4 regions of the Paenibacillus sp. FSL R7-0128 genome follow, and region 1 is predicted to be linked to each of the others. Evidence: riboswitches for the same ligand, from Rfam matches in the RefSeq annotation. Region 1 holds a riboswitch; each other region holds the start of a gene.
The links. A riboswitch is a leader RNA that binds a small molecule or an ion and turns the genes downstream of it on or off. The one in region 1 is predicted to bind cyclic di-AMP.
Positions count from the first base shown of each region.

Region 1 (8,025 bases):
TCTTCAACAGGACGGCATCATTGAAGCGGCGATCATTAATAACAAGACCGGAACCCAGGCGGTGAAGGGGAAGATATACATTGATGCAACCAGCGATGCGGATCTCACCTATCTTGCGGGCGGGCAGCTCGCCAAAGGTGGAGATGATGGAGAGCTGCAGCCGGGGACGATGTGCTTCGTCCTGAATAACCTGGACCGGAACAAATTTCTCTCAAGTGCTGAGACGCACGGCCACGATCTGAAACATGCGATCAACAAAGCGAAGCACGAAGGGCGATTGCGCGTCGCGAGAGATTGGGCCGGTATTTCCTGGCTAAACGATCATACGGCAGGCTTCAATTTCGGGCATGTATTCGGGATAGATGGTTCAAACACGGATGATCTGACTCGCGGTGCGATCGAAGGCCGCGCACTTGTTGAACACATTACCGGTTGGCTGCGGGAAGCGATTCCCGGATTCGAGAACGCTTTCCTGACGTTGACGGGCGAACAGATCGGCATTCGGGAAACCCGCCGGATCATCGGCGATTATATCGTCACCGCCGACGATTTTCTGGCGTGCCGTTCGTTCCCGGACGACATTGCCCGCAATGCCTACTTTATTGATATTCATATGGCAAAGCCTACGAGCGGCATGACGATGGTACGTCTTTCGCCGGGAGAGTCGCACGGCATTCCTTATCGTGCCTTACTTCCGGTTGGTATTCAGAACGTAATCGTAGCCGGCAGAGCGATATCAACCGATAGAGCGGCCCAAGGCTCCACCCGGGTCATGCCGAATTGCTTTGCCATGGGCGAAGCCTCCGGTACGGCCGCGGCGATTCTGGCCAAGACAGGTTCGCGGGAAACGCGCAGTATCGACATCACGGATCTGCAGCGCAGACTTGTCCGCCAAGGCGCATGGTTAGGAGAGCAGATCAATGAGCGGTACTAGGAAGGTCGAACTAAATTACAGTCAACAGTGAAAGAAAGCTAACTAGTATCAAAAGGCTGAGCCCAAAGTCATATCCTTGACTTAGGCTCAGCCTTTTCAAGCTGTTTCAAACTTGTTCATCCGGGCAGTTATTTACAAGCGTTGTGTCTATTCGGATTCAGAATGAGGAAATCCTCTGGAAGCTCGAACAGCTTGGCGACCAGTTCGTCCATGCCGGACTCCAGCTTGAACTCCATTTCCTCCCGGTACAGCGGAACCAGGAAATAAACCTGAACCTGATTGCCATCTTTCGTATGGACGGTGCTAACCTCTTCCGGCAGAGCATACAGGATCACACCGGACAGCTCCGTGTTATCCGCGTAAGGCTCGTAATCTTCCGTGTTGGGGATCGTATGTCCGTATCCAAGCCACGTCTGATACATATGCGGGAATCGGGCAAGCATCTTCATCAGCCGGATCGGCCAGTAGTTCTCCTCTGCTTCGAAATCCTCCTGCGTAAGCGGCCAGTCCGCCGGCAAAAACATCATCAGCTCCGCGCGTTCCAGATGCTTGTACTCTTTACGGATCTCCTGAGGGAGCGTCAGCGGCAGATCGCTCATCCCATTGGTGTACAGCACCCAGTAGGGCTCATCAGGTGTAGCTTCCATAATATTCACATCAATATGTACGATGTCTGAGATCAGTTCGTGGAACACGCCGGTTTCCCGGTTTGGAAAGACCCGATTGAAATGTTCGTTTAAATCTTCCATGTACAAAATATTGGCGGGAGGTGTAACCTGCTGCTCATCCGAAGCGTCATAACCATAAATGGTGGTACCATCTTCCGATTTGCCCATTTCCTTACCGCCAAACAGTTTTTTGAAAAAGTTCATGTCTTTGCGCTCCTCTGTGTGGGTTTATATTAAAGTGCGAAATGAAGTATTTGAAACCTCACTTGGAAGTATAACAAAAGACATAGCCCCGGAGCGATGGGTCTATCGATTCGAATTTCAAAAGGAGCAGATATGAACTATATCATTTTTGATCTGGAAGCCACCTGTTGGGAAAATGACCGCAAGCGGGGCGTAGGCATGGAGAGAGCCTTGTCTATGCTTGAATTGCCGCTTGAAGGTACTCACCATAGAGGTATCGATGATGCCAAGAACATTGCGAAAATCTTCGTTAAGATTTTTGATCAACTGGAGTTTTGATAATTTAAATTGATCATGTCTATAGCAGTGAATAATAGGATACCGATTCTGCAAATAAAATGGTTGGATTCAGATGACTCTTCACCGTATTAATTGAATGGATTCTTTGCTCTGTCCTTTGATGGCGATACCGCTCCGATCCGGCTCCTACCTTCATTCGGATTTGGTCATTTTGAATGAACATACTATCGAGTGCAGTCTTGATCATGTTAAGTTGATTGGGAGCCCATTCTTGTCCGTGCATCCGGACGTATTCTGTGGCTTCTTCTGCAGTACAATGACATATCTCTTTCAGAAAAGAGCCCCATTTGATTAAATCCACCGCATTGTCACCCGCACAAAGAATGCAATTCCCATAGCTGATCTGTCCTCCGAAGGTTAACTTCAACACCCCATACCAGCATCCGTAAGGCTCTGAAATATGCAGGAAGGAAGGGCGGCAGCTAAATGCGAACAACTCGATTCGTGACAGTCTGGCGTTAATCATGAATAATGCCTCCTAGGTTGTCTATAGATTTCATATAACGCTGCAGATTATGGGTCTGCTCAGCTGTGGCTACATAGGCTGTCAGTTCAGTTTCATTCTCACATACAGCAGCATGCTCAAGCCAAACGGAATATTTGGTTTTCTGTACGATGGATAAGTGTAATGGAAAGGTTTTGCGGGATCGCAGCAAAAAAGCATGGTTAATGCAGGCTCTCTCCAGTGCTTACGAGGTTAGCTGACGGATTCGGACGGTGAGAGTCGTCCTACCAGTGAAGAGTTCAATCTTCTTTGGATTCACCCCATTTCGGCTGGTCACAGCCATTTGGTTCCCCCGCTTCCCGCCTGACGGGAATTCAGCATTTGTTAAAAGGAATCTTACGCTGAGCATCACTGTTTGTAAAATGCTGAAAGTTCTCTAGGAGACTAAATAAGACTCTATAGGATATAAAAATGAAGAAAATCCCTTGTAATCTAGCATTCATCCCCGATTTTCTGAAGTTATCGCGTATTTATTAACTTTTTAATGCAACCTAAATGGGGCTAAATGAATCTTAATGCTTCTTTAATCATGATTATAAAAAAGAGAATCGGAGAGATTGAGACTGGTTGCAGAGAAACTAAGAGGTTTATTGTCTGCCTTTACAGGTGAACATGTGCGAGAGCCCGATTAATTATTTGCTTGTATGGAGTGCCGCCATTATGAATCCAATATTGGAATGGATTGAGAATAAATGTTCTGGTATAATCAACTGAGAACATCAGTTCTGTTATCAAATGCCATTTGCCGTAAGTTGCATGGCAAGAAACATCGGATTGGGATAAGATCCTCAAGAGTGCAAAATGGACGCCTATATAAAGCTTTATGGGAGCAAATGCTAGGGGCGTTGTGCTTACCGATACTTGGACATACTAACACTTTGAACTTGTAGGTTTACCTTTTATTCCGAGAAAAAATGAGTTTATATATAATATTGACCTTATTTAAAATCAAAGGAGAATGCGACTCATGGATAAGAAAACCATTTACTTTTTGTGTACAGGAAACTCCTGCCGGAGTCAGATGGCCGAAGGCTGGGCCAAGAAATATTTGAGCAATGAATGGAATGTGTATAGTGCAGGCATTGAGGCTCATGGGTTGAATCCGAAAGCCGTTCAAGCGATGAGTGAAGTAGGTATAGATATCTCAGGTCAAACATCAGATATTATTGATCCGCAGCTGCTGAACAGCTCTGATCTCGTCATTACTTTATGTGGAGATGCAGCAGATAAGTGTCCCATTACCCCGCCTCAGGTGAAACGTGAGCATTGGGGATTCGACGATCCGGCAAAAGCGCAAGGAACAGATGAAGAGAAGTGGGCAGTCTTCCAGCAGGTTCGTGATCAAGTGGGAGAGCGCATCAAACAATTTGCTGAAACGGGTGAATAGTCACGATAGTGGAGTAACTGCTGCTAATGAGACAGGAGAGAAACTATAATGGTAAATTATCATGAACTGATTGAAGGTAAAGTATAATAGATCTTTTTTGCTAAAACCCCAAATTAAACCCGACCTTTATTACTAGGTCGGTTTTTTGGGTGCGCCTGGCATGGATGATAACTTGGCGGTGAAACGAGCTTGCCACATAAAGCGAAGTTCAATACTGCCCGAATCCCAGCATGTATATGTGGTGGTCTAACAAAGGACTGTGTGTTCTCCAATATCCGTACCGGGCTGGAAGAACTGCTTCAGTTGATGAAGGAGCTTCAGCAGGAACACGCCAAGAGTGACTCCTCTTTGGCACCCATGCTTGCCGCATGCGGGTGGTCCCTTGATCGGTCAGTTCCAGAATAATGTTACATTAATTAAATCCAAACCCCCAAGTTAGCTGTCTATATAACAGGAGGTGAACGACAATGATCGATGCACAGCAACAAATCAACGCCGCACAAAACGGAGATCACGATGCCTTCGTTTCTCTTATAAAGGATCGGACGGATAAGCTGCACCGAGTGGCCCGCCATTATGTACGGGAGTCCAAAGATGCGGAGGATATCGTTCAGGATGCCCTGGTTAAGGCTTATGAGTCACTGCATACGCTGCAGCAAGCCGAAGCGTTTGAGAGCTGGCTTACCAGAATTGTGGTGAACCGGGCACTCAATCACTTGAAGAAATCCAAGCGTGTTCACCTGAGCGAAGACCCGCAAACGCAAGAGCCATTGGTCGTTAATGATATCGATCAAACCCTGGATCTGGAGCGTGCATTGGCCAGTCTGAATCCGAAGCTGCGTCAGCTCCTGTTCTTAAAATATAAGAAGGACCTGACCCAGCAGCAAATCGCCCATCTCCTGGACATGCCATTAGGTACTGTAAAAACACAATTACGGAAGGGGCTGGAGCATTTGCGCAACGAAATGGCTCAAGATTTTCCCGAACGAGACCTGGATACATTACGCCTGCAGTTAAGACAACAGGCAGAGCACCAGTTTGCCGTTTCACCGGATTATGATCTGATCGTCAATGATTATCAAGAGAACACCATGAGGGGAACAGGGAAGGGAGAAGCGGGATTCTTATGGGTTAAAACGGGGAGTGATGACGCCGTTTCTGCTACGCTCTCCAGGGACGGCAACTTGCTAGACTATGCCATTTCCTGGGCCTCATTGGACAACGGGACACGGCTATCTGAGGATGAGCTCAAACAGCAGGCAGAGCAATTCCTGGAAGATCATTATCCCGGCGCACTGCGTAATTTTCCGTATTGTGAGATGGAGTGGATGGAAGGGATGTTTGGGTACACACGACAGCAGAAGGCGATGGGGCTGCCGCTTCCTGAGACGGGATGCCTCATTATGGTTCACCCCAGCGGTCGCGTGGTCGGATTTAGGTACTACGGAACCGTTCCAGGGCCAGCACTCCCAACCATGATCACACCAGAAGAGGAACAGTTGGCGTGTATGAAGGAGAATTTTTTGCTACATGTGGAATATTGCGTATTGGACAAAGCCGTGTACACGGATGGTGACGATCAGGTCCATCTTGTTTACGCCCCCCGAAGTAGAGGACTAATCTATACTGCATCATCACAGGAGGAAGTTCCGACAGACTATAGGGCAGAAGCTGTCCCTTCTGACCCAAGAACTCTGGACGAGTGGCCAGGTGAGTTCCCGCCCGCACGAAGCCTAGAAGAGTGGATTGGCGTAGACAAGGAACAATTTCAGTTAGTACAAGACGACAATATTGGCTCGAACACCAAGTTGATGGTGTGGAAGCAACAGAATGAAGAGCGTCCAGCCAAGAATGACCGGTCTTGGAAGGCCTATTGGGCTGATCAGATGGAGGGAGCGGTTAAGGCGCGAGTAGACAGCCAAACCGGACAACTGATTGACTTTGTTTCGCATGTTAAGCCAGATCAACTAGCTCCATTAACCTGGGATCGAGACGCATGTATAGAAGTAGCTATGGACTATGTCCGAGGACTAGCAGCCGAAATGTTGCCGTATCTCAAGCTTCTAACTGAAGAGACCGACGACGAAGATCGTTTGGAAATCATTCGCTTTGGTGTATATGTTCAAGACGTATCTGTCAGGGATGAATGCTATCAACTAGCTGTTGACCGCTCTAATGGGAGGGTCAAAAGTTTGATGTCCCCCTCCATAAGGCCAGAACAGTTAAAGAAGCTGGAGACCGTGCCTTCATTTGATTCCCAGACAGCCATCCTCCGATGGACGGCACAGGCCAAGCTGCGTCTGCAATGGGAACGGATGCACAATGCTAGGGCGGAAGAGGCCCCGTACGAACTAGTGTATCGGATGATTGGTAGCGAGTACGAGCGGACGCCCGAAGTGCTTGATGCGCATACGGGGAAATTATACGAAAATACTTTTTACTGACGAACAAAAACATCTTTTGTCAGTGGACAAGAAAATAGCACTATTAGAACCCGCGCCCAGCGTGGGTTTTCTGTTTTAAGGGATCAAGTTCTTGTCCTTTTCTCAGGACAAGAACTATAACAACACTGTAGATTGATATTTGAATAAACTGTGAAATTCTGCATAGGGTGAAATAATAACAAATTTATGGAGGAGAAAATATGAAAGCGCTATTATATTCGCTGCGATGAAGTAAGCTGTTGAAGCCTTGGTGTTTACGATATGGGTAAGCCGTGGGTGCACGGATCGAAAAAAGGAGGATTTTCAATGATATCAAAACGATTTGGCAAAATGCTCGTGTTCCTATGTTGCTTGCTAATGGTGGCGTCACTAATGCCTGCCAGCTTTGCCGCCGCCACTGACAACAACGAATATACAGAAGCACTTAATAGCGACAGCAGTTCTACAGATCTTACAAGCTTGCAGACAAATGAAACGCCTACCGCCATTTTTGGCACTCCCGAACTCGGGGCAAACGACCCGCTGTGGGCCCTGACAATGGAGCATCTCATCAACAAAAGCGCTGTGCCCGGCGACCCCAGGCCCCATTCCACAGGTACAGCCAGGATCCTTTGGGACCAAGATTACCTGTATGCCCGTGTAGTCGTGGAGGACAGCAATCTATATCAGGGACCCGGCAATGATTATCAGTACGACGGCCTGGAGTTTTATGCCGGCGCTGGAACCCAAGGCGCGAATCAATGGCGTATCAGCGCGACGGGCGTGTTTTCAGGGCAAAACGCTCCGGGCAGAGCTGCGTGGACTGAGATCACGGACACAGGATATATCGTGGAGATGAGAATACCTAAAAGAACCTTGAACTTGCAGGCAGGCCCTTTTACCTTTGAAGTATATATCAATAACTCGTCGGAAAAGGGCGGTGACCGCTATGAAGTCGTTTCCTGTTTCGGAATTCCGGATGCGGCTTACAACAATGCTGCCTCTTATACAAACAGCCTGAATCTCATTGAAGCCAATGAAGCGGACGAGAGATTCTCAATCACCGCTACGGCGGAATCGGGCGGCCGAATAACTCCGAACGCACCCGGCAATGTTCTGAGAATAGCCAGCGGCTCAGACACAACCTTTACGGTTACCCCCGATTATGGCAAAACTGTAGACACCGTAAAGGTAGACGGAGAGGACGCAGCTCTATCCGATGACGGCACTTATACCTTCTCAAATGTTGTCGCTAACCATACCCTTCAAGTGACTTTCAAAAATGATTCGGCCGCGGAGTTGCTCCCCTTTATTGTATGGAATGACAACTTCGCCCGTGGCGAGTACACGACGGCTGTTATCATTGACTTAGGCGGAGGGAAGTCGGCGGAAAGCTCCAAGCTTAATCCGGACTTGTTTACCGTCTCGGCCAGGAACACGACCCTGAACGGCGACTCGGTAACCTTTGAAGGGACGCGCAAGATCACTAGGGTATACGCCAATGACGAACCGAAGGTACGCGGCTATCTGGGGACGGTAAGCCGTTCACCGGATTATCAGGAGGG
Region 1 is NZ_JBBOCD010000001.1:3,983,086-3,991,110, forward strand. Features, by position in the region: gene NST26_RS16400 (FAD-dependent oxidoreductase) at 1-934, shown strand, start outside; gene NST26_RS16405 (suppressor of fused domain protein) at 1,063-1,806, opposite strand; partial or broken gene NST26_RS16410 (3'-5' exonuclease) at 1,990-2,124, shown strand; gene NST26_RS16415 (hypothetical protein) at 2,144-2,611, opposite strand; cyclic di-AMP (ydaO/yuaA leader) riboswitch at 2,817-2,980, opposite strand; gene arsC (arsenate reductase (thioredoxin)) at 3,618-4,037, shown strand; gene NST26_RS16425 (sigma-70 family RNA polymerase sigma factor) at 4,505-6,481, shown strand; gene NST26_RS16430 (sugar-binding protein) at 6,788-8,025, shown strand, end outside.

Region 2 (8,025 bases), 3.8 Mb from region 1:
GTCCCCGAAAATAGCGCAAAAAAATACCTCCCGCGCGAACGGGAGGCCAAGGAGATATAAAAAGGTTAGAATTAACAATTGGATTAGTTCCTATTATACCCTATTTATTTTAGTTTGTCACAGGGGTAGGGATAGCCGAAATGCATTCATGACAAACAATTTTACCTTTGAAGTAAGTTACATTCTCAGCATTGCCGCAGAAAATGCAAGCAGGCTCGTATTTCTTAAGCATGATCCGCTCACCGTCCACGTAAATTTCGAGCGCATCTTTTTCTCCAATGCCCAGGGTGCGACGCAATTCAATTGGAATAACGACCCGTCCAAGCTCATCTACCTTACGTACAATTCCTGTTGATTTCATCATTACAATCGTTGCTCCTCTCAATGTTCAAAAGCGTCATTATTCGACATTCTTCACTGTTTTATGATATTTATAATACCAACCATTCCCAAAACAGTCAACCTTTTTTCAGGCTAATTTTAAGAAATCTTTTGAGACCACATTTATTCCGCGTTTGATCGGGCAAATCACTCTTAAAAAGCTTATGAAGATGTTTGTCGATTTGGCAGTATATGAATCGCTAATATTCGACAAATAGCGACAATATATTATATAAAACAAGAAAAGGAGATGATTTCATGAAGCAACCGCTGTCAGAAGAGAAGGTATTTAAGGACCCGGTTCACAACTACATCCACGTACAGGACACTATTATCTGGAGATTGATCAACACTAGGGAATTTCAGCGTCTGCGGCGCATCCGGCAGCTGGGCACCTCCTATTTGACCTTTCACGGGGCGGAACACAGCCGGTTCTCCCATTCTCTGGGGGTATATGAGATTACGCGGAGAATTATTTCCCAGTTTGAACGGAGCGGCTATAAGGACTGGATGCCGGAGGAGAGACTGCTTACCCTGTGTGCGGCACTGCTGCATGATTTGGGGCATGGCCCATTCTCCCATTCTATAGAAGAAGCTTTCGAAATGGATCATGAAGACTGGACCTGCCGTATCATTCTGGAGGATACAGAGATTACGGCTATTCTGCGTGATGTGGCTGAAGATTTCCCTGTTAAAGTAGCCTCGGTCATCTCCAAAACCTATGAGCATGAAATTGTTGTCAATTTGGTGTCGGGACCGCTGGATGCTGACCGGATGGATTATCTGCTCCGGGATGCATACTATACAGGGGTGAATTATGGAACCATCGACATCGACCGGATTCTGCGGATGCTGCGTCCTTATGACGGCCGGGTGGTTGTGAAGGAATCGGGGATGCATGCGATTGAGGATTACCTGATGTCACGGTACCAGATGTACTGGCAGGTCTATTTCCACCCGGTAACCCGCAGCTCTGAGATTATTCTCAGGCAGATTCTCCGCCGGGCCAAGGAGCTGGTGCAGCAGCAGCATGCCTTCCGCTTCATGATCGAGCCCTTAAGTGATCTGTTCAGCGGAGAGGTAACGGTAGGGCAGTACCTGCTGCTGGATGAAGCCTTGATGCAGACTGCCTTCATGCAGTGGACGCTGGAGGAGGATGACATTCTGAGCGACTTGTGCAGCCGGTTTATCCATCGTAAACTGTATAAATATGTGGAGATGGAGCATTTGGATTCTGACACGATTGACGAAATTCGCCGCAGCTTCGCCGGTGCGGGACTCCGGCCCGATTATGATCTGGAAATTGATTATCCCACCGATCTTCCCTATGATGTGTTCCGTCCGGGAGACGGCTTTGACAGCAAGCAGATCCTGCTTCTGGACAAGCATGACCGGCTAAGGGAAATCTCCGAGGTCTCGGATATTGTTCGCTCTATCAGTGGTATTCACCGCGGCAGATACCATCTGTATTTTCCGCAGGACAGACTGCAGAAAGCCCTTCCACAGCTGCCGCCGTCCATCGCAGAGATTTTTGCCAAATAAGCAGATCAAGCTTGGAATTATAGATACAATAACAGGCCGAAAGGATGTAATGTAATGCAGTTATTCGACACCCATACCCATCTGGATGCTCCACAATTCGACGAAGACCGCGAAGAGGTCATTGCCAGGGCGCTGGAAGCCGGCGTCAGCAAGATGATCAACATCGGTTTTAACCGGGATACGATACCGACTACCATGCAGCTTGCCGAGAAATATGATTATATTTATGCAGCCGTTGGCTGGCATCCCCAGGATGCCATCACGATGAAGGACGGAGACCTGGAGTGGATCGCCTCCTTATGCGCTCATCCCAAGGTGGTTGCCATCGGCGAGATTGGACTGGATTACTACTGGGATACCTCTCCTAAGGATGTGCAGCATGAAGTATTCCGCAAGCAGATCGGGCTGGCCCGAGAGCTGAAGATGCCGATCTGTATTCATAACCGTGATGCTCATGAAGATGTGATCCGCATACTCCGTGAGGAGAAGGCGGGCGAGGTTGGCGGCGTAATGCACTCCTTCTCCGGGAGCTGGGAAAGTGCCAAGATGTGTCTTGATTTGGGCTTCCATCTTTCTTTTGGAGGACCGATTACGTTCAAGAATGCCCGGGTGCCCAAAGAGGTGCTTGCCCAGACTCCGCTGGACCGGCTGCTGATCGAAACTGACTCCCCATATCTGACTCCGCACCCCTTCCGGGGCAAGCGAAATGAGACCGCTCATGTGAGGCTGGTAGCGGAGGCGGCCGCGGCAATAAAAGGGATTGAATTACAGGAATTGGCGGAAATTACGTATGCGAACGCACTGGAACGATTTGGGATACTCTGAAAACAGGAGTAAAAGCGGTGAAAAATGAAGTATAGCGGATATATTAAACTTTTATGACGGAAAAACGGCCGATTATTACAATATTTTAATCATTTTTTTACGTAAACGTGGTTGAATCGTCCTTTACAACATGTATCAAAACAGGATATCATCTTTTCAGTGCAGTGAGCTGTTGTAACTGTGACAGTCACTAATTTCATGGATCGTCTCGCTGAGTCTCCGTATGGAGAACGGGGGAACCAATAATGCGCTGCCGCATGAACGTACAAGAGTACTGGCACAGAATTGCCGCAGGCATTATTTGATTTCTTTACGTGGTCTTTGGGGTGAATTTGAGGGCAACCGCCGTGAGCGGGTGACCTGAGATAGGGCGTCTCTCTTATGTCCGAACCCGACAGCTAACCCCGTAAGCGCAAGTAAGAGAGGAAACCTCGTGCATAAGCATTCCGACGTATTCGACACCGGGAAGCCACGAAAGAGTCCTCTATGAGCTCTTTTTAGGCTTCTTTTGTTTTGAATAATGAGAATGCTCCCGGCATACTGTTATATAACAGATCTCCGGAGTAACTATGCCGAGCAGGCGATCCATGAGCAGGAAACGCTGAAGCAAGTGCGGGCGTATCCTGTTGCAAACTCAAACCTAGTTTCGTCAGAAGTGATACAGTCACCTTGAACTAACTTGGACGACGGGGCTATGTAAGGAGGATGGAGAGAGTGGGCGTATTCCAACCAGAGGTATCCCATGATTCGCAATCATCCAGCAGGTCTTTCGCATTACGGTTGAAGCAAGTGAATCCCCGCGTAGTTTTACTTGCCGGTGTGGCATCGATTGTTATCGCACTGTTAATACTGCTGTACGTACACGGTCAGAGCAAAAAAGAAATTACCCTAGTAATAGACGGACAGGTACAGACACTGGAGACGCGGGAAACGCTGTTCAGTGATGTGCTGGCTAAGGAACAGATTTCGCTGCAGGCGCATGATGAATTATCTATTGGCCTTAGTGATGAAATAAAAGACGGCGACCGTATCGTGATTAACACTGCGCAGAAGTTCGCTCTTACCGTAGACGGAAAGACCGAGACGTTATTTACGACCGAGGATACCATTGGTCAGGCCATCGACAAGCTGGGCTACAGCCTGGAAGGCTTAGACAAGATTTACCCTTCGCTAGAAACCGCAGTATCTGCAGACATGGAAATCAAAATTGTCCGGATTAACAAGCATGTGGTTCAACGGACAACTAATTTGCCTTTCCGGGTCATTAAGACAGCAGACCCCTCATTGACCAAGGGAACCGTAAGAGTGGCACAGGCAGGTAAGCCTGGCGTAATGGTCCAGCACATCGAGAAGATCTATCAAGATGGCGAGCTGGCATCCATGCGCATGATCGGCAAGGAAGTACAGACGGTTACCAAGGACAAAATCATTGCCATTGGAACCAAGCCGCTTCCTAAGCCCGTCGTAGTTACTGCCAAAGTTTCCAAACCTGTAACAACCTCCAAGTCATCTAAAGCCAGCGCAAAGGCCAGCAATGTTACCAGTAAGGCTGGTGTGGATTTCGAGTACAAAAGAATGATCAAAAACGTATCCATGACTGCATATTCGTCTCAGGAACCGGGTATTGGAACACGTACTGCCTCCGGCACACGCGTAACGGAAGGCCGCACTATAGCTGTAGATCCTAGTGTTATACCGATTGGCTGGTGGGTGTACATTGAAGGATTAGGGTTTCGCCGAGCAGAGGATACTGGCGGTGCCATCAAAGGCAACAAGGTGGATGTCTATTACGATTCACTGAGCCATGCCCGTAATTTCGGCCGCAAGTCGCGCACACTCTATGTGATCGGACCTGTAAAGCCGGAGCTGAACTAAATGTAAAGTCTTTTGCAAATTAGCGGTTAATACGATATAGTGAGGGAAGCACTTACGAAATTTTAGAGAGCTGCCGCTCATCACTTATACATTCTTTAGCCAAAAAGAAGGGGAGCGAATCCTCTTCTTTTTGCGTTCTGGAGTAAGGAGTAAAAATATTTATGATTAAAGAGCTAATTGTGGTTGAAGGGAAAAGTGATACCGTTGCCGTTAAGCGGGCGGTTGAGGCCGATACGATTGAAACCGGGGGTTCGGCAGTGGATAACAGGGTCATTGCCAAGATCAAGCTGGCCATGGAGCGCCGGGGTGTAATCATTCTTACCGACCCGGATCATGCCGGAGAGCGAATCCGCAAAATCGTCGCGGCCAAGGTGCCGGGCTGCAAGCATGCCTTCATCCCGGAGAAGGATGCAACCCGCAAAGGAGATATCGGAATAGAGAATGCTTCGCCTGAGGCTATCCGCCATGCGCTGGAGCATGTACATACCTCCTTCGAGGGGGCGCCGCCCATCATTGGGCTGGATGAGCTTATGGCCGCAGGGCTGATGGTGCATCCCCGGGCGGCTGAGCGCAGAATGCAGCTTGGCAATCTGCTCGGTATCGGTTATTGCAATGGCAAGCAACTGTACAAACGTCTGGCGATGTTCGGCATTACCCGCGAAGAATTCGCGCAGGCCCTCGCCCAAATTGATCAGGGAGGCATTACTTCATGAGCGGTATCGAGAATATCTCGTCCCCAACAAGAACCAAAGCGATAATTCAGCGTTACGGATTCTCCTTCAAAAAAAGCCTGGGCCAGAACTTTCTGATCGATCAGAATATTCTGGACAAAATCGTGGATGCCGCCGGTCTGGACAGCACAGCCGGTGCGCTTGAGATTGGGCCGGGGATCGGAGCACTGACGGAACGGCTGGCGTTGACGGCCGGGGCCGTCACTGCGGTAGAGATTGACCGCAGGCTGATCCCGATTCTTAGGGATGTCCTGTCGCCATATCCCCATGTAAAGATCCGTAATGACGATGTGCTGAAGGTGAATCTGCAGGAGCTGTTCGCTGAGGATTTCGCGGGGAGGGACCGGGTTAGTGTCGTAGCTAACCTGCCGTATTATGTGACTACACCCATCCTCATGAAGCTGCTGGAGGAGAAGCTGCCGCTGGATAATATCGTGGTCATGATCCAGAAGGAGGTTGCCGAGCGTATGGCGGCGTCTCCGGGCGGCAAGGAGTATGGCAGCCTGAGTATTGCCGTCCAGTATTACAGCGAGCCTGAGCTGGTCTGTATGGTGCCGCGTACGGTGTTCATCCCGCAGCCTAACGTGGAATCGGCTGTGATCCGGCTGAAGGTCAGAGAACGCCCTCCGGTGGAGGTAGCGGACGAGAAGCATTTCTTTGGTGTGGTACAGGCGTCCTTTACCCAGCGGCGCAAGACGATTGCCAATAATCTTAAGGCCCGCTACTTCCCGGAAGAAGGGCGGGAGCGCCTGGAGGCGCTGCTCTCCGAAGCCGGCATTGAACCCTCGCGGCGCGGCGAGACGCTTAGCATTGAAGAGTATGCGCGGCTCAGTGCGGTTCTTCTGGCTGCAGGCATCGCATAGAATACAGAAAACCCTCCCGGCGGATGAACCAACCGGGGCCTTTGCCCATAACATGGGGTAGAGGTGGTGTTGTGATGAATCTAGGAGACTTGGTCATTCGTAAATCCTATGGCGGCGATGTGACCTTCCGGGTAGACAATATATTGCAGAATAGAGCAGTCATTAAAGGCACGGAGTTCCGTCTGCTGGCGGATTCCCCGCTGGAGGATCTGGTGCAGGTGCCTCCTACACGGGTTACCGAGCGGGGAGCGCGTGCGCAGATCAAGGCAACAGAATCTCTAACCTGGTTGCGTAAAGACCGGCAGGTGCAGAGCCAGCGAAGCGGAGAGAGCGTGTCGGGGTCCACGGGAACCTGGGGCCCATCTCCGAAGGAAGCGGCTTATTTTGAAGTGCCGGGTAAGGTCCTGCATTTGGATGGTGATGCACTCTATCTGAAGAAGAGCCTGAGTCTCTACGAGCAGCTGCGCATACCGGCGGAGGGACATCATGTCAACGAATCCAAAATGGCGGAGACGCTGTACCGTCTGCTGCCCCGTGTGCGTCCCGATATCGTAGTGATTACCGGCCATGATGGAGTACTTAAGCAACAGCAGAATTATGATCTGTACAGTCTGAGCAGCTATAAGAATTCACAGAATTTTGTGGCAGCCATCCGGGTGGCCCGTGAATATGAGCGGAATTTCGATGCTTTGACGATCGTAGCCGGAGCCTGCCAGTCGCACTTCGAGGCTCTCCTGGGCAATGGTGCCAACTTCGCCAGCTCCCCGGGCAGAATACTCATTCATGCCCTGGACCCGGTGTATATTGCGGCCAAGGCCTCTTTTACCTCTATCCGGGATACGGTGAACTTAAGCGATGTACTGAGTCATACGATCAGCGGCAATCAGGGGATGGGCGGAATAGAGACGCGGGGCAGCTTCCGGATCGGAATGCCTCAGCTGCAGAACCTGGCTACGCTGAAGGTAGCGCCTTCGGTGCTATAACCGGGTAAGTGATAACTGAACAGCGGAAGGAATAGGGTAAGCATTCGTGCTTATCCTATTTTGCTGCCACGGAAGCCGCTTATGACACAAGATGGGTCAGGGAGCAGCCAGTCATTATTACTGATAACAAGGTGCTTAAGTCAGGAATTTCCCCGTCTAAAAAAATTCCGTTGACAACTTTTTTCTCATCATCTATAATTATTTATTTAATTTGACAAGTGGTTATAGAAGTTGTATAATGGACAAGGAAAGAGGTGGTCGTCAGGTAATGGCTAATAACGCGCTGTTAGAAATTAAACGCAGTCTTGAAGCTCACGTCGGTCATAAGATCACGTTGCGGGCTAACGGTGGCCGTCGGAAGACCGTTGAACGCACCGGTGTCCTGGAAGAAACGTACCCTTCTGTATTTATTGTCAAACTCGATCAGGAGCAGCAGACCTTCAAGCGTGTCTCCTATAGCTATGCCGATATACTTACTGAATCTGTGGAAATCACAGTTACCGAAGACGATGGGCAGATGCGGATTATGTATATCAAAGCTTAGCGTCATGACAGTCTCCCTGCGGGGGGGCTGTTTTTTGATAGAATTTTTATGTTTTGGGGTCCCCGCAAAGTACCTGAGTCATCACCTACGCTAAAGCCCCACTTTGTGGGGTTATTTTGCATGTAGGGGGTCTTCCTGAATTATGCTGCATGACACTGGCCTCCCGGCTGCATACTACATAGGCAGTACGTTCATCATAGAGCAGCACACAAGGGAGGCATTCGTAATGAGCCGCAGAAGACGAAGCATGATGTCGGAGGAATTGAAGACGGAGCTGGCCA
Region 2 is NZ_JBBOCD010000001.1:7,770,185-7,778,209, forward strand. Features, by position in the region: gene NST26_RS33440 (AbrB/MazE/SpoVT family DNA-binding domain-containing protein) at 110-364, opposite strand; gene NST26_RS33445 (HD domain-containing protein) at 640-1,923, shown strand; gene NST26_RS33450 (TatD family hydrolase) at 1,978-2,748, shown strand; cyclic di-AMP (ydaO/yuaA leader) riboswitch at 2,948-3,176, shown strand; gene NST26_RS33455 (3D domain-containing protein) at 3,463-4,623, shown strand; gene rnmV (ribonuclease M5) at 4,785-5,336, shown strand; gene rsmA (16S rRNA (adenine(1518)-N(6)/adenine(1519)-N(6))-dimethyltransferase RsmA) at 5,333-6,217, shown strand; gene yabG (sporulation peptidase YabG) at 6,292-7,200, shown strand; gene veg (biofilm formation stimulator Veg) at 7,469-7,744, shown strand; gene NST26_RS33480 (small, acid-soluble spore protein, alpha/beta type) at 7,971-8,025, shown strand, end outside.
Region 2: it holds a riboswitch for cyclic di-AMP, as region 1 does, so the genes downstream of both, NST26_RS33455 (3D domain-containing protein) here and NST26_RS16415 (hypothetical protein) in region 1, are expected to answer to the same signal.

Region 3 (8,025 bases), 1.2 Mb from region 1:
TATACGCCGTGCTTCCATCCTTGGCCGCTGAAAACAGGCTGTCAGGATTCAGTTCCCCTTTCAAGTCCAGATAAACTGTATACACCTCTTCCTCGATACGATATAACGGGATGAATTTTACCGGATGGCCAAGTAGGTCAACCACCTCAAATTCCAGCAGCTCACTTGGAAGTCTGGTGAATTTACTATTCATAGTAACCGCTGAAAGGTCCTGCAAATGCGCAGCTTGACCCATCTGAGCGAGCAAGATGCTGCCATACATCACTGCCGCACGATTCTCAGAGCCTTTTAGCGGAACTAAATGCAGGGAGGCATTGATGTCAATTTCAATCGTATCCTGATCATAGAATACACGCTCAATAATGAAGTAGTTATTCTCCTTCTTAGGGGAGCAGAGAACCGAGTTGATTTTAACAGCTTTGACTGCATGCTCCTTGAATATCATCCGAAATTCAACAGGTTCGGCAACTTGAATGGTAATTGTCGAGGTTGACCCATCAGGGAAAGCAGTTTGCTGAGTAATTGCAGCATTCTTTTCCTTCCAGATTACACTTGAAGAGATAAAAGCATTCAGCAGCAAGGCATCCCCGTTTTTAAACCAAATATTTCTTTGGAGCTCACTCATAGCTTCAATTCCAGATGCCGTACAGCACCAGAAGGAATCGTACGGCGTGCTGAAATTTTTGACGGCGGAGCTCCCCATTGGCTGATGATACTGGGATAACCCGGTTTGGCTGCTCGAGCTGTTTAGGATCGCGTTATATTTCAGCGATTCCAGATGATCCAGATATTCTATGGAAGCAGACCACTTCAACAACTGTTCCAGGATCCTTTCGGTATTGTGTGCACAGCAGCTCTCGCTTTCGCCGCCGGTCAACGCATCTTCCAGCTTGTTATATTCCCCCCAGTGTTCTGACTTCTCCGATACTTTATCTTTGATAAAAGCCGTAGCTTTCGAGCTGTTATTGCCATTCGCAAATGTTCTTCCCTTCAAAAAATCATAGAAATTCAAAGAAGCCGACTTGTACTTCTCCTCCCCCATAAGGTTATAACGGTGCATCGCAGCAAGAACCATGGGTAAGTGAGTGTTGGCATGCAGGTTATCAAGTACATCCTCACCGGCTGCCAGGGGCTCCAGGAAATAATCCCGGTCGAACAGCTTGGCCAGCTCAAGGAGCTGGGGATCTCCTGTGATCTCATGCAGGGTGTACAAGGCGTCGCCAATCCCCCCGAATTCGTTCACCGGATTCAGCTTCGTACAACGGAGTATCCCGTCAATTTTCCAGAAGGATAACTTCTCGAATCGTCTGCGTATATAATGCGCCAGGTTCAGGGCCAGGGTCATGGCTTTGGAGCTGCCGAGACAGATGTGACAGTCCACCAGTCCCTGTATGATTTTGTGCAGAGTATAATAGGGCGCCCATACATTCCTGTTCTCTTCGAACTCCAGAATATCGAGTGTATCTTCTTCGAAGGCACTCAAATACCCGTTTGGCTTCGCACATAACTCCATAATATCAATAATCTCAAGTGCTTTTGCCTTCAAAACCTCATCCCGGTCCCCAAATCCGAATTTGGCACAAGCCGACAGAAAATGTCCGGCTAAATGTCCCCGGAGGCCAACCTCCACGGCTTCCCATCCGCCCAGGGGCTCTGCAGAAGACCCCATTCCCGCATTGATTCTAAATGTGTGCATAAGCCGGTTCGTATCAAACTCAGTAATATACTTTTTAACAAGCGCTCTGCGGCACGCAAAATCCCCGTCAGTCAGCCTTACTTCATCCAGACCAAAGTTAGCATACAAGCTCGGACACCTCAGTTTCTATAAAATAATAGTGCAGCGTAGAACTCCTGCATCTATATTTTATAATGCCGGACATCTATAATTGAATTCATCACCTTTGGTTAACCTATACTATTTTCAGATTTTGTATCTGTTTATGTAAGGAGGATAAGGCATGCACAACAACGTGATATTACACTTCGATAAAGTATTGAACGTACAAGATTTGGGTTCCCATAGGACTGAAAGCTTATATACGCATCCTGACAGGAGGCTGGAGTGGGAAGTTTTCCTCTATTTGGCCGATGGGCAAATGGAGGTCTGGGAGGAAGAAACGGAGTATCTCATCCGCAAGGGAGAATTTCTGTTCCTGAAAAGCGGTCTGCATCACTGGGGAGAACCCCGCACACCTGCGGGCACTTCATGGTACTGGATTCATTTCTTCTGTAATTCCGAGGGAGAAGCGGAGCAGAACGGTAATCCATTAAAAGGAAAACCATTATTAGAAGAATTCCGTAAGTGCATTACACTTCCCAAGCACGGAAGGATCTCACACCCCGAGAAGCTGGAGAAGCAGCTGAAAGCCGCCGTTCAACTGTACAATACAACAGATCCGCTCCGCACCATCACGCTATGCCTGCAAACGATGGAGCTGTTCATCACTCTCTTCAGGCAGTCTCTTCACCAGTCCCCGCTGAGCAAGTCGGACCGGACGGTAAGCAGAATTATCGGATTTCTTGAACAAAAGGACAGCTACACCCTCAATTCACAGGAGCTTTCCGCTTCTCTGGAGATGAATTACAGTTACTTGTGTGAAGTCTTCAAACATAAAACAGGGAGCACCATCCAAATGTACAATGCCCAATTCTTCATGGACAAAGCAGCAGGAATGATGCGCAACACAAATCTGAATGTCTCCGAGATCAGCGAGCGGCTCGGCTTCAACTCCCCCTTTTACTTTAGCCGGGTATTCCGCAAAGTGAAGGGCTGCTCCCCCTCAGAGTATATGAGCAGGATTTATTGAGAAATTGTATGGAGGGCTTGTTGTGTCTATTACACGCGGCTTTTCGAACGAACCCTGGAAATTGAACTCCGCGTCCTCCTTAGAGATACAGCCGGGAAGCCCCGGCTGTATCTCTGTCTTATTCACCTGTATAGCGAATTGCTTGATGCGCTCGCCCACTTGATCACGAACCCGCACCATTCTTTATCCTTTAACAATCCCATAATTGTAAGTCTGGTTTTGTCACCCAGTACCTTTAATTTCTCTGCCATTTCGATGTTGAACATATGCACTGTCCTCTTAGAATTCTTAAATACGTGGTACATAATTATGTACTTATATATTAGATACCATGTCTCAAAAGCAAATATTAATTCCTGCTTCCTTCCAATCGGACCCTGCATTTTATACAATACTTGCAAAATGCAATCAAATTATTTATAACTAGGTTATGAGATAAAAACATCTTCAACCCAATAAACAAAAGAAGATAGCACAATAACGTTGAAAATCATTAGAATTAGCGCAGCTCAGTAAACTTTACCCGATAAGCAGCTTATCCTCCGGATACCGATATTTTTGCTTCACATTTTTTTGTGCCAGTGCTAAAGCTAAAGTCAAAGGCCCTAGTCTCCCGATGTACATTGTAATTATGATGATGCATTTTCCCAGTGGCGAAAGTTCTGATGTTATTCCCATAGACATTCCTACAGTTCCAAATGCAGAGGTTGCTTCAAAGAGAAGCGCCAGGAAATCTTTAGGATGAGCATATTCTGTAATGGATAGAAGAAAGGTGGCTGTAAGAACTACACCCAGGGATATGGTCATTACTGCCAGTGCCCTGAATATGATATCCTGGGAGATGCGTTTTTTAAGCAGTTGCACATCTGTTTTCCCCTTAATCGTTGAGACGATACTTAACATAAGTACAGCAAATGTGGTCGTTTTTATACCTCCTCCAGTCGATCCGGACGAAGCCCCAACAAACATCAGGAAAATCATAAAAAATTGTGAGGCCGGGAGCATTGCTCCAATATCGATGGAATTAAAGCCGGCTGTCCGGGTAACAACACCCTGAAAATATGCCGCCCAAGTTCTTTCACTCCAAGAGAGAGTACTGAATGTTTTTGTGTTAAAAAGTTCAATCGCAAAAATCACCAAAAACCCTGCCATACAAAGGAGTCCAGAAGTAATTAAAACTATTTTTGTATGAAAGGAAAGATCTCTCCATCTTCTTTTCCGGTACAGATCCAGAATCACCGTGAACCCAATCCCGCCGATGATAAACAAAAAAGAGATAACAATATTAACTAACGGGTCACCCACATAGCGGCTCAGACTGTCTGGCCATAATCCAAATCCGGCGTTATTGAAGGCAGACACTGAATGGAATATTCCATAATAAATGGACCTTGTTGTTCCTAGTTCATTTGCCCATCGAAGGGCCAACACTATAGCTCCAGTTGTCTCCACGATAAATGAAATGAGAAAGATACTGAGTGATAACCGCACGACTCCTTGTGTTGTTACAGAATTAGATGATTGCTGGATAAGCAGACGTTCTTTTAATCCAATCTTTTTCCCCAAGATCACGGCGATCAAAACACTGAATGTCATAAATCCCAAACCGCCAATTTGAATCAGAAGTAGGATAATGACCTGTCCAAAATGAGAAAAATCGGTACCGGTATCAAGTACAACGAGGCCCGTTACACATACGGCTGAAGTCGAAGTAAACAGTGCTGCCAGCCACCCTATACTAAGTCCGCTGGACGAAGATATCGGCAAGGCCAGCAGCACTGTACCAAGAAATATAGGGACTGCAAAACCGAGTAAAATGATTCTGGATGAGGTCAGTCTGAGATTTGTGATGAAGGATGAGATTTTGTTAAAGAACATATCATTGGCTCCCATTATAATTCAAGTTAGTTGCCAGCTGCCGCCCGCTGAAAACTATGCTGTTCCCTAAGATAATCCAGTAATATACGGTTGAAGAGCTGGGGCTGACACAGATGAGTCGGATACATCGCATCCTCAAGGATCGCCAGACGGGCAGACGGATACTTGCTGGCTGTTCTTTTCACCTGCTCCAGCGCCCATTCATTCTGATTCCCGGATACAACAAGAACAGGAATCTGCAGCCGTAATGCGAACCCGTAGCTGTCCGTTTGTCTAAGTGCCAGCCGCTGCTTAATTAATTCCGTTGTCCGTTCATGCACAAGCTCTTTCCTGAGAATATGATAAGCCGAGAGCCACTTATTGTAGGTGATGCGCAAGGAACGGACGAACATTTCGGCAGGAAGATAATGGGCCGCCCATGCGCAGACCTCAAAGATTCCTTTCATTTTACTGCCTCTCGCCGTGTAATCCTCCTGAAAATAACTGTCCACCAATACCATATTTATTATCCGTTCAGGGTACAGATAGGCGAATTTCTGGGCGAGCACAGCACCACTGGAACAAGCTACGATAACAGCCTTCTCTACAGATAAAGCGTCCAATAACAGCTTCAAATCTTCACATTGTGTGTCTACGATCCGGCTGATCTCCACATCCATTTTACCCGATTGCCCGTTCCCTCTCAAATCGAATACGATCACTTTGGCACGCTTGCTGAAATAATCCGCTTGCGGCTCAAACAGATGATGAGAGGTCGAATAATCATGAATAAAAACAATAGGCAGACCGCTGCCCGACATCTCATAATACAGCGACGTTCCATTCACTTCAATATGCGGCATATACAGTGCATCCTCTCATGAACGCTTGCGGGGTTAGCTGCCGGATTCGGGCCTGAAAGTAGCCCTACTCGTTTTTCCCGAGATTCACCCCATGTAACCTGGTTCCCCCGCTTCCTATAAGGAATTCAGCGATTAACTATTATTTTACAGACGTTTCCTTGCTTTCTTCCCCCAGCACCTTCAGGTCATCCTGAACGCTTCCCTTCCATAAGGGCACTCCGGAACGGTAGGCAGCCCGGCCATTTAAGTGACCTGCTACCGGTGAAGTGATGAATACAAATACAATCGCCAGCAGAAGCTTGACATTAACCGTTCCGTCTTTGAACCAAAAGTACAGGAAACCTCCTGTCAGCAAACACAATACCCCGAAGGTTGCACTTTTGGTAGCCGCATGTGAACGCAGATAGACATCGGGCAGCCGGACTAAGCCGAAGGCACTTAAGCCGCAGAAGACTGCACCCATTACCACAAGAATAGAGCTAATCAGTTCACCTGTCATTGGGGTTCCCTCCATCCTCTATAACGGCTCCCCGTTCAATATATCTGGCCAGTGCCGTAGTACCAATAAACGTCAGAATCCCGATAACCAGAATGACTTCTATAAAATCCTGGGTATCCAGCAGCATACTGAAGACGGTTATCATAGCGAGTACATGAATGCCGATCGTATCGAGTGCGGCAACCCTGTCGGAGCGGGTTGGCCCTTTCAGGAGACGGAACAGGCAGGCCAGCATCGCCAGAGCCAGAATGATCATGGCCACGGTTAGCATAACTGGGATCATTAACGGGTCACCTCCCTGATCGCTCGTTCGAAAGTGCCTCTAATCTGCGTGACCATCAGCTGTGCATCTTTAATATCAATAGCATGAATGTACAGCGTCTTGCCATCCTTGGACACATCAAGAGTCAGGGTTCCCGGTGTCAGACAAATCAGGCACGAGAGCAGTGTGACCTCCCAGGGTGTGGCCAAGGCAGTCTCATAAGCAAAGATACCGGGACGTATAGCCAGTTTTGGACGGATGATATGGCCAATGACCACGAAATTCGAGACCGTAAGTTCACGGGCAAAGATCAGCAGAAGCTTCAGTACAGCCCATATACGTATGAGATAGAAGGTCCGGGGCTGGGACCTGGATTTCCTAAATAACAGTAAAAGTCCGATGCCCAGCAGATAACCTACTAAGAAGCTTGAGCCAGAGCCATTGTTATTTATCGCCATCCACAGAAAGGCAATCAACAGATTAAACAGGAATTGTAAGGCCATATTCACTACTCCTTCATTATGGCTTCAATATATAGCGCAGGTGAAGCCAGAACCTCGCCAGCCTGCGATACATAAGTATACACATACTCCGCTCCGATCCCCATTGCAATCACAAGCAGCAGCAGGCCGGCAGCCACAGCCGAAGCAACCTTCAAGCTCACCTTAGGCTGCTCTTCCTTGGGTTCATTTCCCCAGAAGGCCAGCCTGAACACCTTCATCAGGGAGAACAGCACCAGAAAGCTTGATCCCAGACCAATGAGGGACAGCGTCAGCATCCCCTCGGACAACGCTCCACGGAGGATCATAATTTTGCCGGCAAAACCGCTAAGCGGCGGAATCCCCACCAGGGCGAGCGCCAGAATAAAAAACATCCAGCCGAGGAGCGGATACTTTCTGATCATCCCGCCCATACTGCCTAGCCGGTCAGTTCCGGCTGCGGATATAATCATCCCGCCCAGAATAAACATAAGTCCCTTGGCCAGCATATCGTGCAGCAGATAGAAGACTGCCCCATTCATTGAATCTGCAGTCCCTGCAGCAAGCCCAAAGGCTACAAATCCAACGCTGATAATGACGTTATAATTCAGAATCCGCGGGATATCCCTATAAGCCACTGCCCCCAGGCTGCCCAGGATCATGGTAGCAGCAGCCATCCAGGCGATCCAGTCATGAGTGAAGCCGGGATCGTTCACGAACAACAACGTGAAGGTGCGGATGATTGCATAGAGTCCTACTTTGGTCAGCAGGGCACCGAACAACGCTCTGACAGCCGCCGGAGGTGCACTGTAGGACCCTGGAAGCCAGAAGAACAGGAATAGTCCTGCCTTCAGGGAGAATACAATCAAGAACAAAACAGCAATCACATTAAGCACGCCGCCTTGTCCCGCTTCAGCGATACGCTGGGACAGGTGCGCCATGTTGAGCGTTCCTACCGCTGCATAGAGATAAGCTACCGCAGCTACGAACAGTGTCGAGGATACGATATTAATAAGCAGGTATTTCGACGTTTCTCTTAGCTGAAGCTTGGTCCCACCGAGTGAGATGAGCGCATAAGAAGAAATCAGCATGACCTCAAAAAAGACAAACAGGTTGAAAATATCCCCCGTAAGAAACGAGCCGTATACCCCGACCAGCAAAAACTGAAAGAACGTATAGTAATAGAACCGCTCCCGCTGCTCTCCAATACTGCTGAAGGAGTAGCACAGAATCGCAAAACTGACGATCGAAGCCATCG
Region 3 is NZ_JBBOCD010000001.1:2,754,339-2,762,363, reverse strand. Features, by position in the region: gene NST26_RS11315 (beta-L-arabinofuranosidase domain-containing protein) at 1-1,804, opposite strand, end outside; gene NST26_RS11310 (AraC family transcriptional regulator) at 1,959-2,807, shown strand; gene NST26_RS11305 (hypothetical protein) at 2,930-3,073, opposite strand; gene NST26_RS11300 (TrkH family potassium uptake protein) at 3,327-4,685, opposite strand; gene NST26_RS11295 (alpha/beta fold hydrolase) at 4,712-5,527, opposite strand; cyclic di-AMP (ydaO/yuaA leader) riboswitch at 5,535-5,668, opposite strand; gene mnhG (monovalent cation/H(+) antiporter subunit G) at 5,667-6,026, opposite strand; gene NST26_RS11285 (Na(+)/H(+) antiporter subunit F1) at 6,016-6,309, opposite strand; gene NST26_RS11280 (Na+/H+ antiporter subunit E) at 6,309-6,791, opposite strand; gene NST26_RS11275 (Na+/H+ antiporter subunit D) at 6,797-8,025, opposite strand, start outside.
Region 3: it holds a riboswitch for cyclic di-AMP, as region 1 does, so the genes downstream of both, NST26_RS11295 (alpha/beta fold hydrolase) here and NST26_RS16415 (hypothetical protein) in region 1, are expected to answer to the same signal.

Region 4 (8,025 bases), 150 kb from region 1:
AGGCCCGCTGCCGCTGTCCGCCGGAGAGACGGTCAATCGGCCGGTCACGGAATTCATTCATGCCGGTCAATTCAATCGCCTCGGCAATAATGCTGCGGTCTTCAGGCGTCAGGCTGCCGAAGCCCTTCTGATGCGGATACCGTCCATATCCTACCAGCTCAGATACCGTTAAGCCGTCCGGGGCAGTAGGATTCTGCGGCAGAATCGCCAGCTGGCGGGCCACCTCTTTGGTGGAGAGATTGTGAATGGACTTCCCGTCAAGCATTACATTGCCGCTCTTCGGCTTCATGATCCGGGCCATTGTCTTCAGAATCGTGGACTTTCCCGAGCCGTTCGCCCCGACAAGCGCTGTAATCTTCCCTGTCGGAAGCGATAGATTCAGCCCCTTTACAATCATAGTCTCCGCATATCCGATGCTCAGCTGCTCTGTATTTAAACGTTCCGACATGATAAACACTCCTTAGATTTTTTAATATATACATCCCTGTACTACGCTTTCGATGTGGCCAAAAGATATAAAAAGTACGGTGCTCCAATAATCGCTACTACGATACCAGTAGGTACCTCCGCAGGCTGCAGGATCCAGCGACCGATCGTATCTGCCGTAAGCAGCAGCAGGGCTCCGGTCAGGGCAGCCGCAGGCAGCAGGATCTGATGGCGCGGGCCGACCAGCCTGCGGGCCAGGTGGGGCGCAATTAGCCCGACAAAACCAATGCTGCCGCTTACCGATACACAGGCTCCTGCCAGCGCAACAGCCGCAGCCAGCAGCCACCGCCGTTCCCGTTCGAGCGGCAGGCCCAGTCCCTTGGAGAGCTCATCGCCCAGATTCAGTACGTTGAGCACCCGGGCTTTGTAGAATGCGAAGGGCAGCAGGATCAATATCCAGGGCAGCAGGGCCAGCACAAACCGCCAGTCTCCGCCCCAGATTTTGCCGGCCAGCCAGATGGCTACGAACTGATAATTCTGCGGGTCGAGTCTTAATGACAAAATAAGCTGAAAAGCGTATATCCCGGCACCCACAGCAATCCCGATCAGGATCAGCCGTGTCGGCGAGAGCCCATCCTCCCTCCTGTAAGACAGGAAGTAGATCAGTGTTGCAGTAAGCGAGGCCCCTGCAAGCGCCAGTAGCGGAAGCACGAGGATCGGAGCTGCTGTAGTAGACGGTACAAAGGAGATAAAGATCAGTACGGCGAATCCGGCTCCGGCATTGATCCCCAGGGTGGAAGGCTCAGCGAGAGCATTACGCGACAAGCCTTGCAGAATCACTCCGGCGACCGCAAAGCCTGCACCAATCAGCAAGGAGATCACGATGCGCGGCAGCCGGAAATCAAACAGAATCAGCTGCTGCTGCTTGGTGCCGTTGCCGGATAGGGTATGTAGAACTTCGAGCGGTGACAGACGCATTAAGCCGGTATTCATACTGACCAGAAACAGAATGACGATAAGCACAGCAAGCAGTGTCAGAATACCAGCCTCTCTGGAACGGCGCGGCTTGGCCGGGGGGAATGAGGTGGAACGGTTCATTTCAGCTCCCCCTTGCGTTTGCTGGCCAGATAGATGAAGAACGGTACGCCGAATACTGCAATTAAGGCACCTATTGGTGTTTCGTATGGCGCATTAATCATCCTGGCCGCAATATCGGCCACCAGGACCAGAATGCTTCCAAGGACTGCGGAGCAGGGAATAATCCAGCGGTAGTCAACCCCAACGAGGTAACGCGTAATATGCGGAATCATTAATCCGACAAAAGCGATCGGCCCCACCGTGGAGACTGCCGCTCCGGCGAGGATGACGACAATAATCATCCCTGCAGTCTGTACCAGACCGGTGCGCTGTCCGAGACCTGCTGCAACATCCCTGCCCAGGCTCAGTAGCGTAATCGAACGCGACAACATCAGCGCACCGATTAGGGCCGCCGCGACCCAAGGAGATATTACCTGCAGCTGCTTCCAGCTCGCTCCTCCAATCCCCCCGGCCATCCAAAAGGCGATATCCTGGGAGAGGCTGAACAGGATAGCAATGCCCTGGCTGACCGCCAGCAGCATGGCGCTTACTGCCGCACCGGCGAGGGTCAGCCGAAGCGGGGTCAGTCCGCTATGGGAGAGCGATCCGATCCCGAATACCAGCAGTGAGGCTACAGCCGCTCCAAGGAAGCAGTACAGCATGATGTACGCGAAGGATAGTGTTGGCGCGAAGGCAAAAGCCAGGGCCAGTCCAACGCCCGCACCTGCATTAAGACCAATCAGTCCGGAATCCGCCAGCGGGTTGCGGGTCATCCCCTGCATAATCGCACCGGCAACGGCAAAACATGCGCCGACCAGCGCTCCTGCGGCAGCCCGGGGAATCCGCAGCTCCCGGATGACCTGATGCTGGGGCAGCTCCGGATTGAACCGGAACACCGCCTCCCATACGGTAGCCAGCCGGATATCCGCCGCACCAACCGATACGGATACCATCAGGCCGAAGACAATCGCTGCTATTCCCAGCACCAGAATAACAGCAGCGGCAAGCGGCCGCGACCGGACAGATGTGTTCCCTTCAACAGAAGGAGCTTGTAGAGCAGAATCTGTGGATGAAGCCATATGCCGTCTCCTTATCAGGATTATTAGGGAAATATAGATGATTATGATTCTCATTATCGCAAAGATATGAATATTGTTCAACTTAAAAAAGAGGCAGGCTTCTATATCCTAAGGATATAAAAGCCTGCACAATTCTCCGGCTGGTAAAGAACCTATTTTACAAAACTGCTCAGAATATCATCGATGGTCTTGGTATTGGCTATAGGGCCGCTGTACAGCCAGCTGGTATCTTTGCCGAATTCATGAACATTCCCTGCCTTAACGGCCGGAATTCCCTTCCAGACTGCACCTTCTGTAATCTCAGCTCCGCTTGCCTTGTCACTATTCACCAGAATGATATGCTCTGCAGTCAGCTCAGATAATTTCTCCAGTGAAATCGGGTTCCACGGTGCTCTGGATTCTGCAGGAATGTCGGTCACGAGATTCGGGAGCTTCACTCCAAGATCGCCATACAATACCGCACCGCTGCTGCGGGTCTCATCTACAATGAAGAAATTCTTGGACACCAGCCACAGAACCGCTACTGAATCATCGCCAATTGCCGCTGAGACAGCCGCTTTGGCTGAAGCCGCTTTCTGGTCATAGTCTGCAATAGCCTTCTCCGCTTCCGGTGTCTTATTGAGCAGCTCACCGATCTTGAGCAAGGCTGCGCGCCAGTCACTGCTGACCTCATCGCCGAGTACATAGGTTGGTGCAATCTTATTCAGCTGGTCATAAAGACCGTTCTGAACCGAGCCCTCCGACTGGACGATGTGAAAATCCGGCGTGAAGCTGGTGACGGCTTCAAGCGGCAGGTCATAGCTGATCGGCGGAACGTCCTTAAGCTCAGCGGCCAGGTAAGCCTGAGTACCATTCTTCGTAGACCACTGGGCAACCGGAGTCACGCCGAGTGCTACCAGATAATCCTCCAGATAAGAAGCAATTACACGCTGCGGATTAGCGGGAACGGTCACCTTATGTCCCATTGCATCCGTTACGGTCTTCTCCACAGCGGGTGCAGCAGTTGCTGCAGGTACCGCAGTGGCCTCCGCAGTCGCTTCTGCGGTTGCCGCAGGTGCGGTGCCTGCTCCACCGTTACTGCCTGCGTTGCTATTATCATTTCCGCAAGCGGACAGCAGCAGTGTTGTAGTCATAAGTCCGGCCACCGCCAGCTTCCCGCTTCTTGATCCTTGCAGGTTGAACGAAAACATTGAATACCCCTCCTGTATGTTACCCTCATGATTGGCAAAAGCTCTGTTACCTTCATCTTGTCTATACTGATGATATTGATTCTCATTCTCTATGTCAACCAATAACTTATAATAACGTAAAAACGGCCGTCTCCGCATTAAGCAGAAACAGCCATCTTCCTAATCTTCTATATTATTTATGCAGATGGAAAGGTACAGTCGCGATTACAATGTCCTTCTGATTCATCAGATATGAACGGATGAACAAGCTGGTCTGATTATGCAGCACCGCCTGCCACCAGTGCTTGGTCACGAATTGCGGAATCAGGACGGTAATATGATCCGTTGAAGAGGTCTTCCACTCTACTGTATCGATGAACTTCACCAGCGGGCGGATAATGCTGCGGTAGCGGGAGCGCAGGACGATCAGGCGTACGCCGGGGTTCCACTCCTCCCACTTCTGCTCCATCTTGTGAATCTCTTCTTCATCGAAGCCTACATATACAGCGACCACATTATCTGTCAATGACTTCGCATAGCTGATCGAATGCAGTACAGCACGAGTCACACCGGCGACCGGAACGACTACGGTGCTTCCTTTGATACAAGGCTTATCGGTAGCCGGGCAGATCCGCAGCTGATCGGCAATATTCATATAATGGCGGTGAATCCGGTGGAACACGATGATAACAGCCGGCAGGAAGATGAAGGCCATCCACACGCTGGAGAATTTAGTGATTATGAAAATCAGGGTGATCGTTAATGTAGTGAGCATCCCCACCGTATTGACGGCGAACTTGCTCTGCCAGCCTTTCGGCTTCGTTCTGTACCATTGGACCATCATGCCCAGCTGCGACAGCGTGAACGGAATGAATACCCCTACTGCATATAATGGAATGAGTCCTTCCGTATTCCCGTGAAACGCCGCCACCAGCACAGCCGACATAACACCGAGGAAAATAATACCGTTGGAGAAGCCCAGCCGGTCGCCGCGCACCATGAAGGCATGGGGCAGATATTTGTCTTTGGCGAACATGAACGCCAGCAGCGGGAAGGCCGAGTACGCCGTATTGGCTGCCAGGAACAGGATAACCGCCGTAATCCCCTGAATGAAGAAGTACAGTCCGCCGCGGCCGAAGGTAGATTCGGTAATCTGTGAGACCACGGTGGCCTTCTCATCAGGCATGATACCGTACCAGTAAGCGAGCAGCGTAATACCTGTGAACATTACCCCGAGAATGAGGCCCATGAGCATCAGCGTTTTGGCTGCATTTTTCTCCGCGGGCGCTTTGAAGTTAGGAATGGCATTGGAGACCGCTTCTACCCCGGTCAGAGCCGAACAGCCGGAGCTGAAGGCCTTCAGCAGCAGAAACATACTCACGTTCGATACGGCCGAGCCAATCTCAGGAACATGGGCATGGGCGCCGCCGGTCATATATTTGAAGACCCCCGAGATGATGAGCACGAAGATGGAAACCACGAACAGATAGACCGGGATAGCGATGAAGGAGGCCGATTCGGTCACTCCCCGCAGGTTAACAATCGTTAAGAGCACGATAACAGATACCGCTATCAGAACACTATGATTATGCAGACTTGGAAAAGCTGAAGTGATTGCATCCGTCCCCGCCGACGCACTTACCGCCACCGTCAGAATGTAATCCACCAGCAGAGAGCCGCCGGCCAGTAAGCCGGTATGCACCCCTAGATTGCTTTTGGCGACAATATACGCGCCCCCGCCTTGGGGATAAGCGAAGATCGTCTGCCGGTAGGACAGAATCAGAATAGCCAGCAGGCCCAATACGGCTAATGCAATTGGCAAGGAGTACCAGATAGCGGTGAACCCGGCGGCCACCAGTACAATCAGAATTTGTTCTGTTCCGTAGGCTACAGACGAGAGCGCATCAGAAGACAGGACAGCCAGTGCTTTCACCTTGGATAACTTTTCATGATCGAGTTCGTTCGACTTCATCGGACGCCCGATCAATAGTCGTTTTACCTTGCTTACCATTGTAGTAACAGTTCCTCTCTTGGTTAAGTTGAAACGGGTTTCCCTGCGCTGTTTTCATAAGTGGATTTCATAAATGCAGGCACCAAAATAAGCATACGGAAATGATCCGCATGCCTTAGTGTGCATGGTCATTATCCCACTAGTGGCTTACGAGGTTAGCTGGCGGATTCGGACTGTGGTAGCCCTACGGTTACAGGTCAAGTAGCCTGCTCCGATTCACCCCTTTTGGCCTTGGCCAAAGTGTGGTTCCCCCGTTTTTCCTTCCGGAAAATTCAGCGCATATTCAACTTCTCACAAGGACTAATATTAAGCTACAACACGTCTTCCGTAAAGCGTGGAAACAAATGAAAAAAGAATGAAAAGCACTCAAAACAACCAAATTCATCATCCGGTATGTCTTGATCTTTCATTCTCTTTCATTATCCCTTTACCACGTGATTTTACAGGGTTTTTGCATATTATTTTTTACTAAAATTAAGGGTATTCTCTTCTCTTCCTTCTGCCCGTCAGCTTCTTACTCCGCAGGCTCCTCTTTGCGTCCTGTCCAGAGCAGAATGGAGATTAAGGCAAAGGCTATAAGTGCAAGCAGAGGGATCGTTATAAATCCGAACCAGTTCAGATAATCCTTGTTGCACGGTACGCCGATGGTACAGGGAAGCACCTTGCTGAGCGCCGGAATTTTCTGCTCCGCATAATGATATATGGAGATGCTGCCGCCAATCAGACTAAGGGGAAGCACGTATGGAATGATCCGCTTGTCCCCCCGGTAGGTGGCGATCCCCAGCAGGAACAGCTGCGGATACATGAAGATCCGCTGGAACCAGCACAGCTTACAGGGCTCGTAATTTAGGACCTCACTGAGATACAGGCTTCCTGCTACAGCCACCACACAGACGAACCAGGCCAAGTAGAGACAGTTACGCCGGCAGAAGGCAGAGAAGGCGGTCATTGGGCGGTCCCTGCTCCCGCTGCTGCTGTTGCTGCCTGAATCTGGGCGTCAATCGCCTCCATATTGAAAGGCTCCTTCACCTTGATGCCGTTCACGTACAAGGAAGGCGTATTCGTTACGCCCGTATCGGTGCCAAGCTGAATATCCCGCTCCAGCTCGCTTACGTAGGTACGCTCGTCAATGTCCTTGCGCAGCAGGTCGTAATCCACCGGCAGCTCCAGCTGCTTGGCGAGACTCACCAGGAAGTCAGGTGTAGCCCATTCCTTCTCTTCATTCCCCTGATTGGCATAGATCGCATCGAAATACTTCCAGAACGCTTCCTGGTTCTGATGATAGACCGATAGCGCTGCCAGGGAGGCCGTTCTGGAATCCGTACCGAGGAAGGCCAGATTCACGAAATAGAAGGCTGCTTTATTCTGATCGACATAGCCCTGAACGATCTGCGGCTTGATCACACCGGTGAACTGGGCGCAAGCCGGACATTTGAAATCGCCGAATTCCACAATTTTGACCGGAGCATCCTCCTTGCCAAGCCGCATCATTTCGCTGTAATTGAAGGCAACCGGCTTACTGTCTGTACCGGCAGGCGAAGAGTCCTTCGATGCCAGCATAAATAAGCCTACAAAAATAATAATGACGATGGCCACCGTACTCACGATCAGAATTCTCGTTTTCTGCTTCTGCTGCTCCTGCTCTGCCCTGCGCTTCTCCTGCTTGCTCATCTGGGGAGCCGTGACATTGTTCTTTTTTGTTTTGCTCAAAGAGAGTTCCTTTCCGTCCTCAGGACTATCGTGATAAAAGAATAGTTACTTTCAAATTATATAATGTTAACTCTCTTGTTGGCAATCGCTGTCTTATACGGCTTCATTCTCCTCCGCTGACTCCCCCTCCCCTGTATCCTTGCCGAAAAATACCTCCGGGGAATGCTCCTGCGACTGCAGCTTAATTCTGAAGAAGAATTGTGTGCCGCCCCCTTCTGCCGGTTCTGCCCAGATCTCTCCTTGCATCAGGTCTACAAGCTTCTTGCAGATCGCAAGGCCCAGACCCGTGCCGGGGTACTTACGGGTATGCGACCCGTCCACCTGCGAGAAGGACTGGAAGAGCAGCTGCAGCTTATCCGGTGAGATGCCAATGCCGGTGTCGCGCACCATGAATTGCAGCGCCTGAGCGGTCTCCCTGACGCCATAGGACTCCACCTTAACCGTTACCGTGCCGGATGGCGTGAATTTCACCGCATTGCCGATCAGGTTGATGAGAATCTGGCGGATACGCGCAGCATCCCCGGTGAACTTGTCAGGAAGCCCCTCCTCGATC
Region 4 is NZ_JBBOCD010000001.1:4,137,684-4,145,708, forward strand. Features, by position in the region: gene NST26_RS17050 (ABC transporter ATP-binding protein) at 1-448, opposite strand, end outside; gene NST26_RS17055 (FecCD family ABC transporter permease) at 490-1,524, opposite strand; gene NST26_RS17060 (FecCD family ABC transporter permease) at 1,521-2,582, opposite strand; gene NST26_RS17065 (ABC transporter substrate-binding protein) at 2,735-3,772, opposite strand; gene NST26_RS17070 (APC family permease) at 3,945-5,762, opposite strand; cyclic di-AMP (ydaO/yuaA leader) riboswitch at 5,891-6,050, opposite strand; gene NST26_RS17075 (disulfide oxidoreductase) at 6,277-6,711, opposite strand; gene NST26_RS17080 (DsbA family protein) at 6,708-7,472, opposite strand; gene NST26_RS17085 (sensor histidine kinase) at 7,566-8,025, opposite strand, start outside.
Region 4: it holds a riboswitch for cyclic di-AMP, as region 1 does, so the genes downstream of both, NST26_RS17070 (APC family permease) here and NST26_RS16415 (hypothetical protein) in region 1, are expected to answer to the same signal.